Regions from separate parts of the Proteus sp. CA142267 genome, predicted to be linked through region 1. Evidence: predicted binding sites of a transcription regulator. Region 1 holds the regulator's gene; each other region holds the start of a gene.
What was found. Region 1 encodes Fur, which represses iron uptake genes when iron is present. Its sites were predicted from a motif close to ATAATAATGAGAACNACTATCAA; they were not measured.

Region 1 (4,225 bases):
GCTAAAGATAAAGTTACCGGTGGAGGTGTTAATGACGTTTATGATGGGCTGGCATGGTTACAAGCACTGACTTTTGGTTATACCTACAATGTATTTGACTTCAAAGTAGAAGGAACATGGGTTAAAGCTGAAGGTAATCAAGGTTATTTCTTACAACGCATGACCCCGGGCTGGGCAACCTCTAATGGTCGTCTTGATGTCTGGTGGGATGGCCGTTCTGACTTTAACGCCAATGGTGAAAAAGCACTCTATGCTGGCGTGATGTATGATCTGAAAAACTGGGATCTGTCAGGCTGGGCGGTAGGTACTTCTTATGTTTACGCATGGGATGCTAAGCCAAGTGGTAAAGCCATTTATGACCAAGGTCAGCGTATCAGAGAAAGTGCATGGAATGCGGATATTATGTATACAGTTCAAGAAGGTCGCGCTAAAGGCACTCTCTTTAAACTTCACTATACCCGTTATGATAACCACTCTGATATTCCTAGTTATGAAGGTGGTTTTGGTAATATTTTCCAAGATGAAAAAGATGTTAAGTTTAATGTGATAATGCCATTCACTATTTTCTAATATTGGCATAAGGATAAAGTGTATTAATTGCACTTTATCCTGAATAAAACTAAAAAAGCTAAATACGATTACGATAAGTAAAAATAAGTAGTAGGAAGGTAGGGATGCAGTAATTAAAAAGAGCTTTATAAATAAGCCTTGTTAATAAAGTGAAGTTGTCAGCAGTAGTAAGAAGTAGAAAAGTAGAAGTAAAAGAGTTGAAGTAAAAAGTAGTAAGAGTCGTTTTAAAATCGCAGTATGTAGTAAAAGTAATGAAGTAAAGTCGTCATGTCATGTCGCCTGAGATAAATGTGAGTGGGTTATGTTTATCTCCAGTGCTTCAGTTATTTCGCAGAATTTGCGTAAGGTATTTACCCTAAGTAAAGGCAGTCAGAGTGGGTATCGTAGTGGGGGGTAAATACCTTTATTTTTCATTCCTTTCTTTTTAGTCCTTTTCATCCTTGTAGGTTTTTTTATTCTATGGCAAATTTCTTGCCATTCATTTGATCTCACCTTATTTATTATTCTGCATTGAATGCTGTTTGATAATGCAAGTTTTCAGGAAGAAGCATGTTAAAGCGATTGGACGATTTTTTATTAGAACCACCATTGAAGCCCTTTAAAGGTATAAAACGATTTATTGTTGAATTTCTTTTTTTTGGTGTAAAAGAGGCGCGTTCTTGTTTATTTGCCGGGTTTTTCTTTTTTATTTTATTTGCAACGCCAAGTAAAGGTGTCTTTGGGATACCCCGTTATGATGTGCTTCTTATTCTCGCTATCGCTTTTCAATTATGGATGGTGCGGGGAAAGTTAGAAACATGGGATGAATTAAAAGCGATCTGCTTTTTCCATATTGTTGGTTTTGTGATGGAATTATTTAAAACATCAGCGGCAATTGGTTCATGGAAATACCCTGATTTTGCTTACACGAAATTATGGGAAGTTCCTTTATTTACAGGATTTATGTATTCCGCGGTAGGAAGTTATTTAATTCAAGCATGGCGTTTTTTAAAAGTCCGAATAGATAATTATCCGCCTTATTGGCTGGCAACATTAGTTGCACTTGCGATTTATATTAATTTCTTTTCTCATCACTTTATTGGTGATTATCGCTGGTATTTAACTGCCTTTATTTTAGGTCTTTATGCCCGTAGTGTGGTTTATTTTACGCCTTATGATACAGAGCGAAAAATGCCCTTATTACTTGCTTTTGTTCTGATAGGTTTCTTTATTTGGCTTGCTGAGAATTTCGGTACATTTTTTGGTGTTTGGCAATATCCTAACCAAATTGGTGCTTGGTCTGCTGTACATGCAGGCAAATGGGGCTCTTGGTCACTATTGGTTATTGTTACATTTACTATTGTGGTTCATTTAAAACATATTAAACACAGTATCAGTGTGGCTAAGTAGAGTTATCCTCGGATTTTAGGCAATAAAAAAGGAACTGTTTACAGTTCCTTTTTTTTACTGAGAGATTATCCAGAATGAATTATTTCTCATCATGTGCGTGGCTATCTTCTTTACAATTGCCTTCAGCGCAGTGGCCATATAAATAAAGGCTATGATTGGAAAGCTTGATACCATGACGTTCAGCGATGTTTCTTTGGCGTAATTCAATTGCATCGTCTGTAAACTCGATAACTTTACCACAATCAAGACAAATTAAATGGTCATGATGGTGTTGTTGAGTTAATTCAAATACTGATTTACCACCTTCAAAATTATGTCGGGTAACAATACCAGCATCATCAAATTGGTTTAAGACGCGATACACTGTTGCCAGACCAATCTCTTCACCGATATCGATGAGTTTTTTGTAGAGATCTTCAGCACTGACATGATGGCACTCAGGATCCTGGAGCACTTCCAAGATCTTTAAGCGAGGAAGTGTAACTTTTAACCCAGCATTTTTTAACGCTTTATTATTGTCGGTCATGCGGATTTAATCCTGTTGCTAATGGTGAATTTAATTTTTGTGCTCACAAATAGGTTTTATTCATTAATGCTCGGGTGAATAAATAACCTCATTGATTATAGGCATGATATTTAAAAATAAACACCCCTACCTATCACACTATCTTAGCACACCATTGAATAATTATCATTCTCAATATTGAGTATTTATTTTATCCCAGAATTTCGTCTAGGCTCATTTCTTCTTTGATTTGAGCAACCCAAGCGTCAACACGCTCTTCGGTTAATTCTGGTTGGCGGTCTTCATCAATGGCAAGACCGATAAAATGATTATCATCTGCAAGCCCTTTAGAGGCTTCGAAATGATAACCTTCTGTTGGCCAATGACCTACGATAACAGCACCACGAGGCTCAATAATATCGCGGATAGTCCCCATTGCATCACAGAAATATTCTGCGTAATCCTCTTGGTCACCACAACCAAAGAGCGCAACAAGCTTACCATTGAAATCAATATCTTCTAGTGTTGGGAAAAAATCATCCCAATCACATTGTGCTTCACCATAATACCAAGTAGGAATACCCAGTAACAGAATATCGAACGCTTCGATGTCTTCTTGACTGGATTTTGCAATATCATGAACTTCGGCATTATCAGCGCCCAGTCTTTCTTGAAGCATTTTGGCAATATTTTCAGTGTTGCCAGTATCACTGCCGAAGAATATTCCTATGATTGCCATAAAGTGAGATAACCTCTTTTATTCTAAATTCGTTATATTTCAAATTGTAGCGTTATTGACTACGTATATTTTCACAAGTTACATACTACTTGCATGTTTCTAGTGACTCATTTACTTGTCACCTAGCTACACTTCAAAATATTTAGAGTATATTTGTCTGTGTTTGAACAATTACTAGTGAAAGATAAGCATTGTGTTTTCATAGTAGAAAACTAAAAATGTATTTTGACGAAAATAGCAGGCTAATTCTGTCGAATTTGTGTGGTTTATCTGCTAGCTATTCTTGTTTTGATGCATTTTTAAGGCGTGATTTTGCGCCAATTGCTCAAGTAATATTTCTTCAATAAGCTCACTACGACTGACGTTTCTTTCTGTCGCCAACTCATTGAGAGCATTTACAGCATCTTCATTTAATTTTAACTCAACTCGACGTAAGCCATTAACTCTGTCACGTCTTAATTGATTACGTTTATTAATTCTAAGCTGTTCATCCCGAGAAAGCGGGTTTGTTTTGGGTCGCCCAGGTCTGCGTTCATCTGCGAACAAATCCAGTGTGGTGCGATCAGTTTGTTCTTTTGCCATAAATTTTGCTGTGAAAGGGCGTATACCAATGACTAAATTGCGAAACGCCCAATAATACCCCACATAGTGATGTCTCGCCACTGCTTCCTGACTTTAACCTATTGTGATTTGGTCTTTTTATCAACAGATACTGTTTTTAAGTATAATAATTATACATTCTACTAAATTATCATTTTTTCAGTGGCAATATTTTAAGTTGTTAAGTTTATTAACTAAGATTTCTCTAAAAAGCGGCGAATTGCCTTAATAACGGTATCTGGTTTTTCTGAATGAACCCAATGTCCAGTGTTTGCAACAACAAAAGCGGTCGCGAGAGGAAATTGGCGAGCTATATTTTCACGATATTCATCTAAGATATAAGGTGATAAACCGCCTCGAATAAATAATACAGGATGATGCCAAGCAGGCACCTCTTGCCAGCCAATAATGTCTGAATAGGC
Region 2 (4,225 bases), on a different contig from region 1:
CTCAACATTAACAATAGATTAATTAACCACCTCAAGCTCAGATAACTCCATCTATTCCTCCCTTGTTATCCCTGATATCCTATTTTTCTATCTTTAATATACGAGTGATAAAAAATATGGATAACAGACAGCAGTACTTAGATATCGCAGCCGGGCAAGGAGAAAAAGTGCCCTCTCGTATAGTGGCTTTCCCTGCACAGCCACTAAACTATGCGCTTATTGAACAACGCCTAGAAGAACAAACCGATTACACTGATGGTGAGATAAATTATCTAAGTGAAAATATTGATGACGGTTTTTTCTATCGCTGCCAGCATGGTGATGACGAGTTACATTTTTTCGTCTGTCTTTACCCTCGTGATGAAGATTACGAAATACGTCCAATGTATTCGACTGACGAACTCACACCACAACTACTGATACATGCGAATGCGACAACTCAAGATTTATTATTAGAAACACTCTTTACTGAATCCTTGCATCCTTTGGCAAGTTATCGCCATCAGCTGAACTTTCTCAATATCATCGCACCGGAAATAGTCTTGGCATTAGATGAATCAGCAGCAGGTAAGGCATTAACGCCTGAGTGGATCCGCTTTCAATTAGAGACCCCAGATCTCTATCCTGAAGTAGAAAGCTTATATGTTATTCATGCTGTCTATGACACAGAAAATGACCCACCAACCATGTTCTGGTTTCACACTCATGGGTTAGCGCGCTGTGGCTTAACCGAAGTCGATTTAGTTATTCCAAGTATGCTTGAGTCTTACTATGGTATTCCTGATCTCTTCCGCTGCTTTGTTAACAACAGCATTAATCATCGCCAAATCGAATTTGGTGAACCGATGCTTTGTGGTCAAACATCATCAGGCTTGGAGTATCTTGTCGCATTACCTTTTGAAGAAGGTATTCGCCATGTTAATCAATCAACACCACTTGAAAACCTTAGATCTTTAGAGGAAATGCGTTATGACACGGAAGGCGCACCAAATGGTATTTTCTTGGGTGATTTAGCTGATCGTGATGAATATCATCAACATCCTTCTTCTATGCTATTTAGAACCAATGAAGAAAACCCTGTTTTAGAAACCTTCTTTAGAGGTTATGAAGAACAACAAGCGATGATGCTACTGCGCAGTAATGAAGAAACCTACGAGATGTCTGAAAAAGCCAAGCGACGCTGGGAATACTTCGTTTCTATGTTTGATAACTACAATCAACCACCTGTTGAGAAAAAGAGTGGTTTCCTTTCTAAGTTATTAGGAAAAGACAAATCTGAAGAGACCGAAAACCCTTGGCAGTTTATGATCAAGTTCGGCATTCCTTATGGTGAAGGGGAAGAAAAAGAGCTAGAGCATATGTGGTTTGTGCCACAATCTCGTGATGGAGATACCATTTATGCGAAATTACTCAACGTGCCATTTTATGTTGAGGATATGCAAGAAGGTGAAACCTATCCTATCAACACCGCACTAATAACTGATTGGGTCGTTTCATACGAAGATGATAGTTATACCCCTAATAATATTTACCAACTTTTTAGCCACCAGCAAACTCACTAATTAGCGGGTATTTCACCATGACAACGCGAGCTTTTTACTTAAGCTCGCGTCCTTCATATTCTTGAAATCTACTTTTATATTATTACTCGTTAACATCATTAACTGATTGTTATTTTGTTGCTACGTTGACATTTCAACTCTTCACATTCTGTTTTTGTCTAGTAACAGATACGGTAAACAGCCCATTTTCATCTCAATATCTTTTCTCTGGTTGATTTAAATCAAGTGTAGATAAGCGTAGACTAGGCTAAATTATACCCAATAAGGATAATTATAATTCTCATTAGCATTAAAAATATTTATTATAATTACCCTGACTATTATTGTGTGAATTCTCATACGTGTTAATAATTATCAGTATCATTATTTTTTGTATCAATATTCGTGGAAGGACGATTATGTCTCTGATCCCAAATCACAGTTATAAAATCTTGAGCTACTCACCTCAGATTAGCCCTGCATACAGACAGAAACTATTATCTTTAGGTATGTTACCTGGCGCTGTGTTTAACGTTATTCGTATCGCACCACTGGGTGATCCTATTCAAATAGAAACGCACCGAGTGTCCTTAATTTTGAGAAAAAAAGATCTCGCACTCATTAATCTTAGCGAAGTGGTTCATAACGAAAAATAATCGTTATTTCTCATTCAACCAGGCAAGACAACTATTGGCATCACTATTATGACTCCTCTCACTATAGGCCTTATCGGTAATCCCAATGCCGGTAAAACAACACTCTTTAATCAGTTAACAGGCTCTCGTCAGCGTGTGGGTAACTGGGCAGGTGTAACGGTCGAACGCAAAGTTGGTCGTTTCACAACTGCAAATCATAAAATTGAGCTCGTCGATTTACCCGGGACTTACTCTTTAACGACAATTTCAGAACAGACATCTCTTGATGAGCAAATTGCCTGCCATTTCATTTTAAGTAATGAAGCAGACATGCTGATTAACGTGGTTGATGCATCAAATCTTGAGCGTAACCTCTATTTGACATTGCAACTACTTGAGCTTGGCATTCCATGTATTGTGGCATTAAACATGCTCGATATTGCAGAACACCAAGATATGCAAATTGATATCAACGCACTTTCAGAGCAACTGGGTTGCCCTGTTATTCCGATGATTTCAACCAAAGCATCTGGTATTGATAAACTCAAAGAAGCCATTGATACCTTCCCTGCTGAAAAGAAAAAACCACAAGAATTACTGACTTCTTATCCACTATGGTTATTGAATGAAGTTGAAACACTTGCTGAAAAAATTAATCATGATGAGTTTAATTTACAGCAACGTCGTTGGATGGCATTACAGTGTTTAGAAGGGGATATCTATACCCATCAACGCGCTCAAGTCACCAGTGAAGATATCAAAGCCATTCGTCAACGAATTCAAGACGAACATAATAATGAGCCAGAATTAGTCATTGCTGATGCCCGTTATCAAAATATTGAGCGCATCTGTCATGCTGTGATTAATATGGAGTCCATTAAGCCCAATATCCTGACACAAAATATCGATAAAGTGATATTAAACCGTTGGTTAGGCGTGCCTATCTTCCTATTTGTCATGTATTTAATGTTCGTACTCGCAATTAACATCGGTGGTGCATTACAACCTGCTTTTGAAGGTGGCTCTGAAGCTATCTTTATTCATGGTATTCAATGGATTGGCGCAACTTTTAACTTCCCTGAATGGCTGACAATTTTCCTTGCTCAAGGTGTCGGTGGTGGTATCAATACGGTTCTTCCATTAGTGCCACAAATCGGGATGATGTATCTCTTTTTATCTATCCTTGAAGACTCGGGTTATATGGCTCGTGCCGCGTTTGTTATGGATAGATTGATGCAGGCTCTGGGTTTACCGGGCAAATCATTCGTACCACTGATTGTCGGTTTTGGTTGTAACGTACCTTCTATTATGGGTGCGCGTACTCTCGATGCACCAAGAGAACGATTGATCACCGTATTAATGGCACCGTTTATGTCTTGTGGTGCTCGTTTAGCTATCTTCGCGGTATTTGCGGCAGCCTTCTTTGGTAAAAACGGTGCGAGTGTTGTTTTCTCACTTTATCTTCTCGGTATTGTGGTTGCTATCTTCACAGGCTTACTGCTAAAACACACCATTATGCGCGGTGAAGCGTCACCTTTCGTGATGGAACTGCCTGTTTATCACGTTCCTCACCTAAAAACGTTACTCATGCAAACATGGCAACGTCTAAAAGGTTTCGTTGTACGAGCTGGTAAAGTCATCATTATTGCGAGTATGTTTATTGGTGCGCTAAATAGCTTTACCTTCTCTGGTAAACCTGCGGATAACATCAATGATTCTGCATTAGCGTCTGTCAGTAAAGTGATCACACCATTACTACAACCTATTGGTGTTCACAATGATAACTGGCAAGCAACGGTTGGTTTAGTTACTGGTGCGATGGCAAAAGAAGTGGTTGTGGGAACATTAAATACCCTCTATACCGCAGAAAGCATCGTTAATGAGCCATTTGATCCTGAAGAATTCGACCTATGGGGAGAAATTGGTGATGCCTTTGGTGAAACATGGGATAGCTTAAAAGAGACCTTCACTTTAGCTGCACTTTCTAACCCAATTGAAGCTAGCAAAGGTGATGGTGAAATGGATACTGGCACAATGGGAACCATGGGT
Region 3 (4,225 bases), on a different contig from region 1:
CGCTGGCGACAATAGAACAACTGATCTTCACCAATACGTGATGTTGTTGCTTCGTGTTCAAGCTGTGCTGAGTTGTTCATTACCTCAACATAAGGGAAAGTATGCGCACCGCACTGTGTACCAATTAACATGGAATCACACTGGGTGAAGTTACGAGCATTTTGCGCACCAGGAAGTACTTTTACGAGCCCACGGTAACTGTTTTGACTTTTACCCGCAGAAATACCTTTAGAGATAATGGTTGATTTGGTATTTTTGCCGATATGGATCATCTTAGTCCCCGTATCTGCTTGTTGATTGCCATTGGTTAAAGCAACCGAGAAGAATTCAGCGCTGGAGTTGTCCCCTTTTAAAATCACACTTGGGTATTTCCATGTGATTGCAGAACCTGTTTCTGATTGCGTCCATGACATTTTGGCGTTTTCGCCTTCACAGATAGCGCGTTTAGTCACAAAGTTAAGGATACCGCCTTCACTATCGCCACCAGAGAACCAGTTTTGTACAGTAGAGTATTTTACTTCGGCATCTTTATGGATAATGACTTCAACCACAGCTGCATGAAGCTGATAGCTGTCTCGAACAGGTGCTGAACAACCTTCGATATAACTGACATAACTGCCTTCATCAGCAACCAGAATTGTTCGTTCGAATTGACCCGTTTGAGCCGCATTAATACGGAAATAAGTCGATAACTCCATTGGGCAACGAACCCCCTTGGGAATATAGACAAAGGTACCATCAGATGCGACCGCAGCATTCAGCGCAGCAAAGTAATTATCATGGCTTGAGACAACGGTGCCTAAATATTGGCGCACTAAATCAGGGTATTCTTGAATAGCCTCGCTAAATGAACAGAAAATAATGCCATGTTCAGCAAGCTCTTCACGATATGTTGTTGAAACAGAAACAGAGTCAAAAATGGCATCAACAGCAACAGCTTGCCCTTCTCTTACAGGCACTCCGAGTTGGTTAAAAGCATCTTCAACTTCTTTGGTTAAATAATCCTGTGCAGCTTGTTTATCGCTCGTAACAGCTTCATTTGTGCCACCAGCACAACTGCCGTTAGCACAACATGAACTACAAGATGGTGCTGAGTAATAGCTATAATCTTGATAATTAAGCGATGGATAATCTGCTTTTAGCCAATGTGGCTCTTCCATTTCTAACCAATGGCGATAAGCATCTAAACGAAATTCCAGCATCCACTCTGGTTCGTTTCTTTTTGCCGATATTGCACGTACAACCGCTTCATTTAATCCTTTTTCTAAGGTGTCGGTTGAGATATCGGTATAAAAACCTTCTTTATAGTGGTGATCGCTTAGCCATCCCTGAACTTCATCACCAATTTCAACATTGCTCTGAGACATAATCTGACTTCACTATGTTATACCCCGAAGCTCTCACCACATCCGCAGACGTTTTGAGCTTTAGGATTATTAAATTTAAACATTTGATTAAGTCCTTCACGAACATAATCAACAACCAACCCATCGATAAATGGCATTGCTTTTAATGAAACAAAGAGTTTTGCGCCATTATGTTCATAAACAAGATCATCATCATTTGGGGCAGTAGCGAGTTCAATAACATAACCATACCCTGTACAACCGGAGGGTTTGATACTTAAGGAAAGCCCTTGTTTTTCAGGGTTTTTCTCAACCAAATGGCAGATATGCTTTGCCGCATTATCCGTTAATACAATGCCTTGCCAAGCTGTGTCATTAAGAGAAAAAGTTTCAACGTTGTTTGTCATTTCTGACCTCATTTCGAAAGGAGATTGATATCTTTCCTGACACTAATGGTAATGATAACCCTTATCACTTCAACCATGTCTTTTGAAAGGATATTCCGTAAATGTGTATTTTTTGTTCTATTTTTGCGCTCATTTTGTTAACAATACATGTTAACGCAATGTAATATAACACTTTTATATTTTTTCATTCTAAAAAATAAAACTTTTAATTTTTCTTATATTTCGCACAATACGCACATAAGTTGCAAAATAAATACACTTTATATGTTATCACTGAAATTTAGAGAAAAAAGCATAAAAATGTGCTTTTACATCTCGCTTATTGAGCCTATTCACATTCATTTTTATGCTTTGATGAGGAATAAGATAGCACCACTGATATGATGACCTCTTATTGGTTTGTGTGCTCTTTGATGTTATTTATTAATAGTGATGGTTTGAATATATTTGTTTGTACATTCAAGAATTTGACTGTTTTTTTGTTTGTCCGATTGGCTATTGAAGTTGCTAATCAGTTGCAATTGCCATACTCGATTCGTTTTAAGATCAGTCGCTAAAATACCTTCATAACTCACGTTCTCTTTTGCATATTTCCCTTCAAAAAAGACATGTCGACTTTCCACATTTGGAATAGTTAATGGTTTTATCGATGTAGATATTTCATTCATACCATCTATGATGGCGATATTATCTACAATACCTTGCGCTCCTGCATCTACATCGTAACTCATTGCATCGATCATTTTAAAATAAACCAGACGAACTTCTGTCAAATCACAAATGGGTTCTGATTTATAAACCATCATTTCCGTTGTGACATCCTGAATATTATCTGGTAATGATTTAAAATAATTTTCAGTATCTTCTCTGCTCATGGAAAACGAAGTGGGATAAGCCATATTAAAACCAGAAACAGTTTGTACCGAAATATTACTTATATCATTACTCGTTTCAGAGGTAGAATTATTATCGCACCCACTGATTAATAAACCTGCAATTAATAATACTGTGGTGTTAAATTTAGAAATAGTAAACATTATTGATCGTCTTATCTTTTATTATGAAGATAATGATTATCATTAAAAATAAAATCTAAATAAAGAAGTAATTCTATTTTCTCTCTCTATTTTTATTTTTTGACATTATCTATAAACACAAAAAACGCACAAAGCGAGTATTTCACTCTGTGCGTTTGTCTTTTTTATTCTTTAAGAAATAACAGATGTCGTTAATCTAGAAATACACACTTGACGATCTTCATCATCAAAGATTTCTATTGACCAGACTTGGTGTGAACGTCCTAAATGAATCGGTTTGCATACACCTCTTACCTTGCCTTCTCTCGCTGAACGAATATGATTCGCATTGATTTCTAGCCCGACAATTTTTTGTTCACCTTCAGTACAAAGATAACCCGCAACAGAGCCCAATGTTTCAGCTAAAACAACAGAAGCACCACCATGTAAAAGCCCTAAAGGTTGCTTAGTGCGGTGATCAACTGGCATTGTTCCTTCAAGATAATCATCCCCGAGGCACGTTAATTCAATACCTAAATGGCTCATCATATTGTTTTGGCCAATATGATTAAGATGCTCGATTGTCGTTTCACGTTTCCATATCATGGCATAATCTCCAAAAGTGCCTGTAGTGGGTGTTTTAGCTCAATATTATCAATACGTTTTACTTGACTACGACACGAATATCCTGTGCTTAAGCAACGCATTGTTGGTAATGTTTTTAGTGCATTACCCCATGAGAGTTGGTAAATGCCCAACGAGTTTTCATAATTGTTCAGTTCATGTCCATAAGTACCTGCCATTCCACAACATCCAGTGCTCACAAATTCGAGTTGCTGCCCATAACGTTGGAAAATAGCCTGCCACTGTTTCATACTTTGTGGTAGTGCCGTCACTTCTGTACAATGCCCGAAAAGATACCATTTTTCAGCATCATCGCGAACTGCTATTGGCTCAGATACCAATTTACTTAGCCATTCATGAACAAGTTGAACATTAAAATCCCCACGCTTATCACCCAGTATTTCACGATATTCATCGCGATAACAAAGCACTAATGCAGGATCAACCCCTACCATAGGAATACCTAATTTTGCGACACGATTAAGCATGGTTGAGGTTTTTTGTGCCGTTTTACTAAATTGCTGTAAAAAACCTTTAATATGTTGCGCTTTCCCATTAGGTGAAAATGGTAGTAAAACAGGTTTAAATCCAATTTTTTCAATCAGTTTGATAAAATCGGCAACCACTTTTGCATCGTAATAACTGGTAAAGGGATCTTGTACCACCAGCACATAATGACTTCGTTGCTTTTCAGATAAACGCTCTAAGTCTTCTAGCGTCATATTTAACGCTTTGTGCCCAGCCAATTGCTGTCTTAATGTAGGCGATGACAGCAAAGGTAAATCGACCATTCCTATCGTGTGTTTACTTAATGACTGCACCAACGGTTGCT
Region 4 (4,225 bases), on a different contig from region 1:
TAAATAATGTGGCTCCTGATTTTTTTAATTCGTTAATAAATTCTTTTGGATTTTGAAGGTGGTATTTTAGTTCGGCTTCAAATTTACCTTGAAAGTGATTAGACATACGTTTTCCCTAATTTAGTGTTAATGCATTATAGCATTAGCAAAGTATCCTTCTGAGGTAAAAACGAACTTTTGGTGTTATTTCATTATTTTCTATTTAAAAAAATTATTATGGAGAATTATATGGAAATATTTAAATAGAGTAATGGATAGAATGTCTATGAAATAAGGAGAAGGAGGGAGCGTGTTATTAGTAAAGAAAAGAATAAGAGAAAATAAAAGGGGCCATTGCCCCTTTTAATATTACAGAACACCTTCAAACGGGTTCCAGCTTTGATCATTTTTGGTTTCTTTCAAGTAATACGCATAGTTGGCTGTTATAGCCCATAAAACGTTAATTGCGATACCTACAGCATTGATAACACCGTTATTTACAGGTAAAAAGCCAATAATAGTAAAAATAGCAATGTTAATAGCAAATAATGTTAATGCCTTGCGCCATAACCCTAAAATAAGAAAATAAATAAAACCAAAGAAAAATGCCCAGATATTCATTCCGATAAGAATACGCTTACCAAAGGAAAGTGCTTTATAAGCAGCTTTATATTCTGATGTTTTAGGTGAGCCATATTGATCAAAAAATGAAAAACGCTCTTGCCATTTTTCGGAAATTTCTTTATTCATTTTAATTCCTTTTACCTTGTTGATTAAATTTAGTCTTAATGGAAAAGTATCTTTACATAATTTGACATTATGAACAATATAAATTTATTAGTAGAAGATTAATATAGTCGTTTATATAAAGGTATTAAAGAGAATGCACTTTTGTTTTTTTTAATAATTATCTTATTGCTTCAGAATATATTTTTAATTACCACTCTTAAAAATAAGAGTGATAAAATAAAATATTATTTTGAATGGATTTTATGGTGAAAAGAATAAGAAATCTGGCTTATGACGAATACCAGATTTCTTATAAAAGCAGGGGGTGGGTAATTAACGCACGATTAATACAGATGATTCTGCGTAACTGACCACGGAAGATGCGGTAGAACCTAGAAGATAAGTTTTCATCCCAGGATTACGAGAACCAATGACAATCAGTTCTGCTTGAATTTTTTTTGCGGTTTCTAAAATTTTATCACGAGGATTACCTATAGACACATAAAATTGAGTAGTACTATTGGGAATATCAATGTGCGATAAATTTTCTTTTAGCGTGGATAATGCGATTTCAATACGTTGTTTGTCACTAGCTAGTCTATCTTGGCCTGCGAATGCAAATCCGACAAAAGACTCATAACTTGGAATGACTGATAAAAAATGAATATTCAATTTGTCAGCGACAGACAATGCTTTTAGATGAGACACAACCTTGTCCAATAAACCAAGCTCTGTAAAATCAACGGGTACTAACACTGTTTTTGTCATAGTGGCTCCTAATTAACCTTTTATTATGATTAGGGCTTTAATATTAATTTTTTGTGCATACAAATATGAGTTACCTACTAATCTTATCAGTCAAAATGAAAAACTGCACAAAAATTGAAATTATTTTTATTTTTTGAGAGTTATGTGTTTTTTTATATGAAAAAAAGTGAAAAAAACTGCGGTCTGAACCAATAAATGTGTAGCAATATCAAATAGAAATTATAGCAAAAGGGTAGTGATAAAAAGCAATGGAACGGATACTTTATTTTTCTAATAATAATTATTATAGATATCAATTAGCATATATTTTCTGATATATTCTAAATCTTTTTTTGAATATTCTTTAATGGATGAAATATAATTTGTATTTAGCTTTAATACAGGGATTTCGGATACTAAAGAAAAAATTAATAAATATGAAAGTTAAGGTTAAAATTCAAGAGTGAATATTATGTTTTTATATTTCAATGTGTTATATTGTTTTTATGATAATAATTAAATATGTGTTCACTCTTAATGATAATAAGTACTATTTATCATTAAAAAAGAGAGAAGGCATATTACAAATGAGATTGGTTTTTATTTTTATTACAGTTAATTTATTGAAAAAAATAAACAAAAACTATATTTAAATAGCTATATTTTTATTTTTAAGTGTGCATAATATCCATAATGTTAATTTTCATCGCAAAGGACGTAAAATATGTTACATCAAGATATGATCAATAAATTGAATGAACAGCTAAATTTAGAGTTTTATTCAGCAAATCTTTATTTGCAAATGAGTGCTTGGTGCGATGATAAAGGATTTGATGGTGCAGCTAAATTTTTAAAAGCACATTCTCGTGAAGAAATGGAACATATGCACCGTTTATTTGATTACTTAAGTGATACAGGTGCAATGCCTTTACTTGGTGCGATTGAAGCTCCACCAGCTGAGTTCTCATCATTATCTGAATTGTTCGTTAAAACTTATGAACATGAAAAACATATTACATCTGAGATTAATAAATTAGCGCATGTTGCAATGACGACTCAGGATTATTCAACGTTTAATTTCTTACAATGGTATGTTGCAGAACAGCATGAAGAAGAGAAATTATTCAAATCAATCCTAGATAAATTAGCAATGGTTGGTGACAGTGGTAAGGCTTTATTCTTGTTAGATAAAGATCTGAGCACATTATCAACATCTGCACATGTTTAATTAGTAATAAAGCTTTAGATAACTGAAGTTAATAAATGAATTATTGCGCTCTGCTGTAAATGAATAGCAGGGCGTTTTTTTATTCTTCTGCATTAGCTCCATCCTTATTCCTATTTTTTATCTCTTCCTCACTTTCGTTTGCGTGTTTTTTATCCTAAAAATTCTTTTTGATTGTTATTTATACAAGGTATTTATTTTACTTTTAGTTGTATTCGGTTATGTATTGAACTGTTTAGACTGTCAATATGGGTATTATATTTTTTCGAAGTGTAAAAATGGGTGATATTTGAAACAGAAACTGGTCTAAATAACATATATTTTGAGTGCTAGTTCACAACCTTTTATTTCTAATATCAAGAAGCGGAGATCTTGGCGTAAATTTGCTATAAAATATTTTCATAAATAAAAAAATCACCTGTAATTTAAGAGGTTATTATGTCATTAAATACACTTAAGACATCTTGGGGTAAATTATCGGCTATTGCTGTGTTATTCCTTGGTATGTCATACCAACAAGCATTAGCACACGCACACTTAAAATCACAGTTACCTGCGGAAGGTGCAGCTATTGAACAAGCGCAAGCGCCTAAAGTGATTACGCTAGACTTTTCTGAAGGTATTGAATTAGCCTTTAGCAAAATCAAAGTCACTAATAGCGAAGGTAAAGAAATTACTGTAGGAAAATTGAGTTTAGACCCTGTTAACAATACTAAATTGTTATTGCCTTTAGAAAGTGATTTAGCAGAAGGTAACTATTTAGTTAATTGGAACGTTGTTTCTGTTGATGGGCACAAGACAAAAGGTTCTTATCAATTTAGTGTAAAATAATGACACCTGAAGACGTTTATATTTTATGCCGTTTTTTCCATTTCGTGGCAGTCATGTTTATGTTCGGACTGAGCTTTTCGGCTGCCATTCTTGCAAAAGATAAGTTCATCCCTCTTATTCAAGTTCGTTTGCGTCCTGCATTAGCCATTAGTACTGTCACTGTCTTTATTACAACTTATCTATGGATGGCTGTACAATCAGGTATTATGGGCGATGGATGGGAGGATGCTTGGTCATTTGAAGTATGGAAAGCAGTATTAGGTACTTCATTTGGTCAAGTTTGGCAATGGCAATTAGTGTTGGCAACCATTGCATTAGCTGTTTTATTTATACATCAACGCTATGTTCGTAATTTCTCTCTATTAATTGTTGCTTCGATTATGTTGATCTTACATGCATCTATTGGTCATGGTGCAATGTTTACAGGATCAGAAGCGATATTTTATAAGATTAATCAAAGCATTCATCTTATCAGTGCTGCGTATTGGTTTGGTGGTTTATGGCCATTTGTCGCTTGTTTACAGTTTTTGCGGAATAAAGACGAGCTTGCAGACGGGATGATCAAACCTATTATTGGTACCATGAAGCGGTTTTCACTTTTTGGTCATATTGCCGTTTTATTGGTTACAATTACTGGTGTTATTAGTGCCGTAATGTTAATTCCAGGATGGCCAGCAATACAATTATCATCTGAATATCAAAGTATGTTATGGC

Region 2: feoA (ferrous iron transporter A) is a predicted target of Fur. The motif match lies at 1,830-1,852, and genes of this name have one in related genera.
Region 3: sufA (Fe-S cluster assembly scaffold SufA) is a predicted target of Fur. The motif match lies at 1,799-1,821, and genes of this name have one in related genera.
Region 4: ftnA (non-heme ferritin) is a predicted target of Fur. The motif match lies at 2,043-2,065, and genes of this name have one in related genera.

What each region holds. Positions count from the first base shown of each region.
Region 1 is NZ_QPMG01000002.1:72,156-76,380, forward strand. Features, by position in the region: gene C0T34_RS06090 (OprD family outer membrane porin) at 1-570, shown strand, start outside; gene C0T34_RS06095 (DUF817 domain-containing protein) at 1,120-1,959, shown strand; gene fur (ferric iron uptake transcriptional regulator) at 2,039-2,485, opposite strand; gene fldA (flavodoxin FldA) at 2,676-3,203, opposite strand; gene ybfE (LexA regulated protein) at 3,477-3,785, opposite strand; gene ybfF (esterase) at 3,998-4,225, opposite strand, start outside.
Region 2 is NZ_QPMG01000009.1:67,149-71,373, reverse strand. Features, by position in the region: gene C0T34_RS14300 (DUF4026 domain-containing protein) at 117-1,562, shown strand; gene feoA (ferrous iron transporter A) at 1,961-2,197, shown strand; gene feoB (Fe(2+) transporter permease subunit FeoB) at 2,246-4,225, shown strand, end outside.
Region 3 is NZ_QPMG01000004.1:103,161-107,385, forward strand. Features, by position in the region: gene sufB (Fe-S cluster assembly protein SufB) at 1-1,367, opposite strand, end outside; gene sufA (Fe-S cluster assembly scaffold SufA) at 1,385-1,753, opposite strand; gene C0T34_RS09175 (hypothetical protein) at 2,170-2,790, opposite strand; gene menI (1,4-dihydroxy-2-naphthoyl-CoA hydrolase) at 2,962-3,375, opposite strand; gene C0T34_RS09185 (FAD-binding and (Fe-S)-binding domain-containing protein) at 3,372-4,225, opposite strand, start outside.
Region 4 is NZ_QPMG01000004.1:170,902-175,126, reverse strand. Features, by position in the region: gene cyaB (class IV adenylate cyclase) at 1-106, opposite strand, end outside; gene C0T34_RS09485 (DUF2628 domain-containing protein) at 349-729, opposite strand; gene C0T34_RS09480 (universal stress protein) at 1,042-1,476, opposite strand; gene ftnA (non-heme ferritin) at 2,180-2,683, shown strand; gene copC (copper homeostasis periplasmic binding protein CopC) at 3,119-3,511, shown strand; gene copD (copper homeostasis membrane protein CopD) at 3,511-4,225, shown strand, end outside.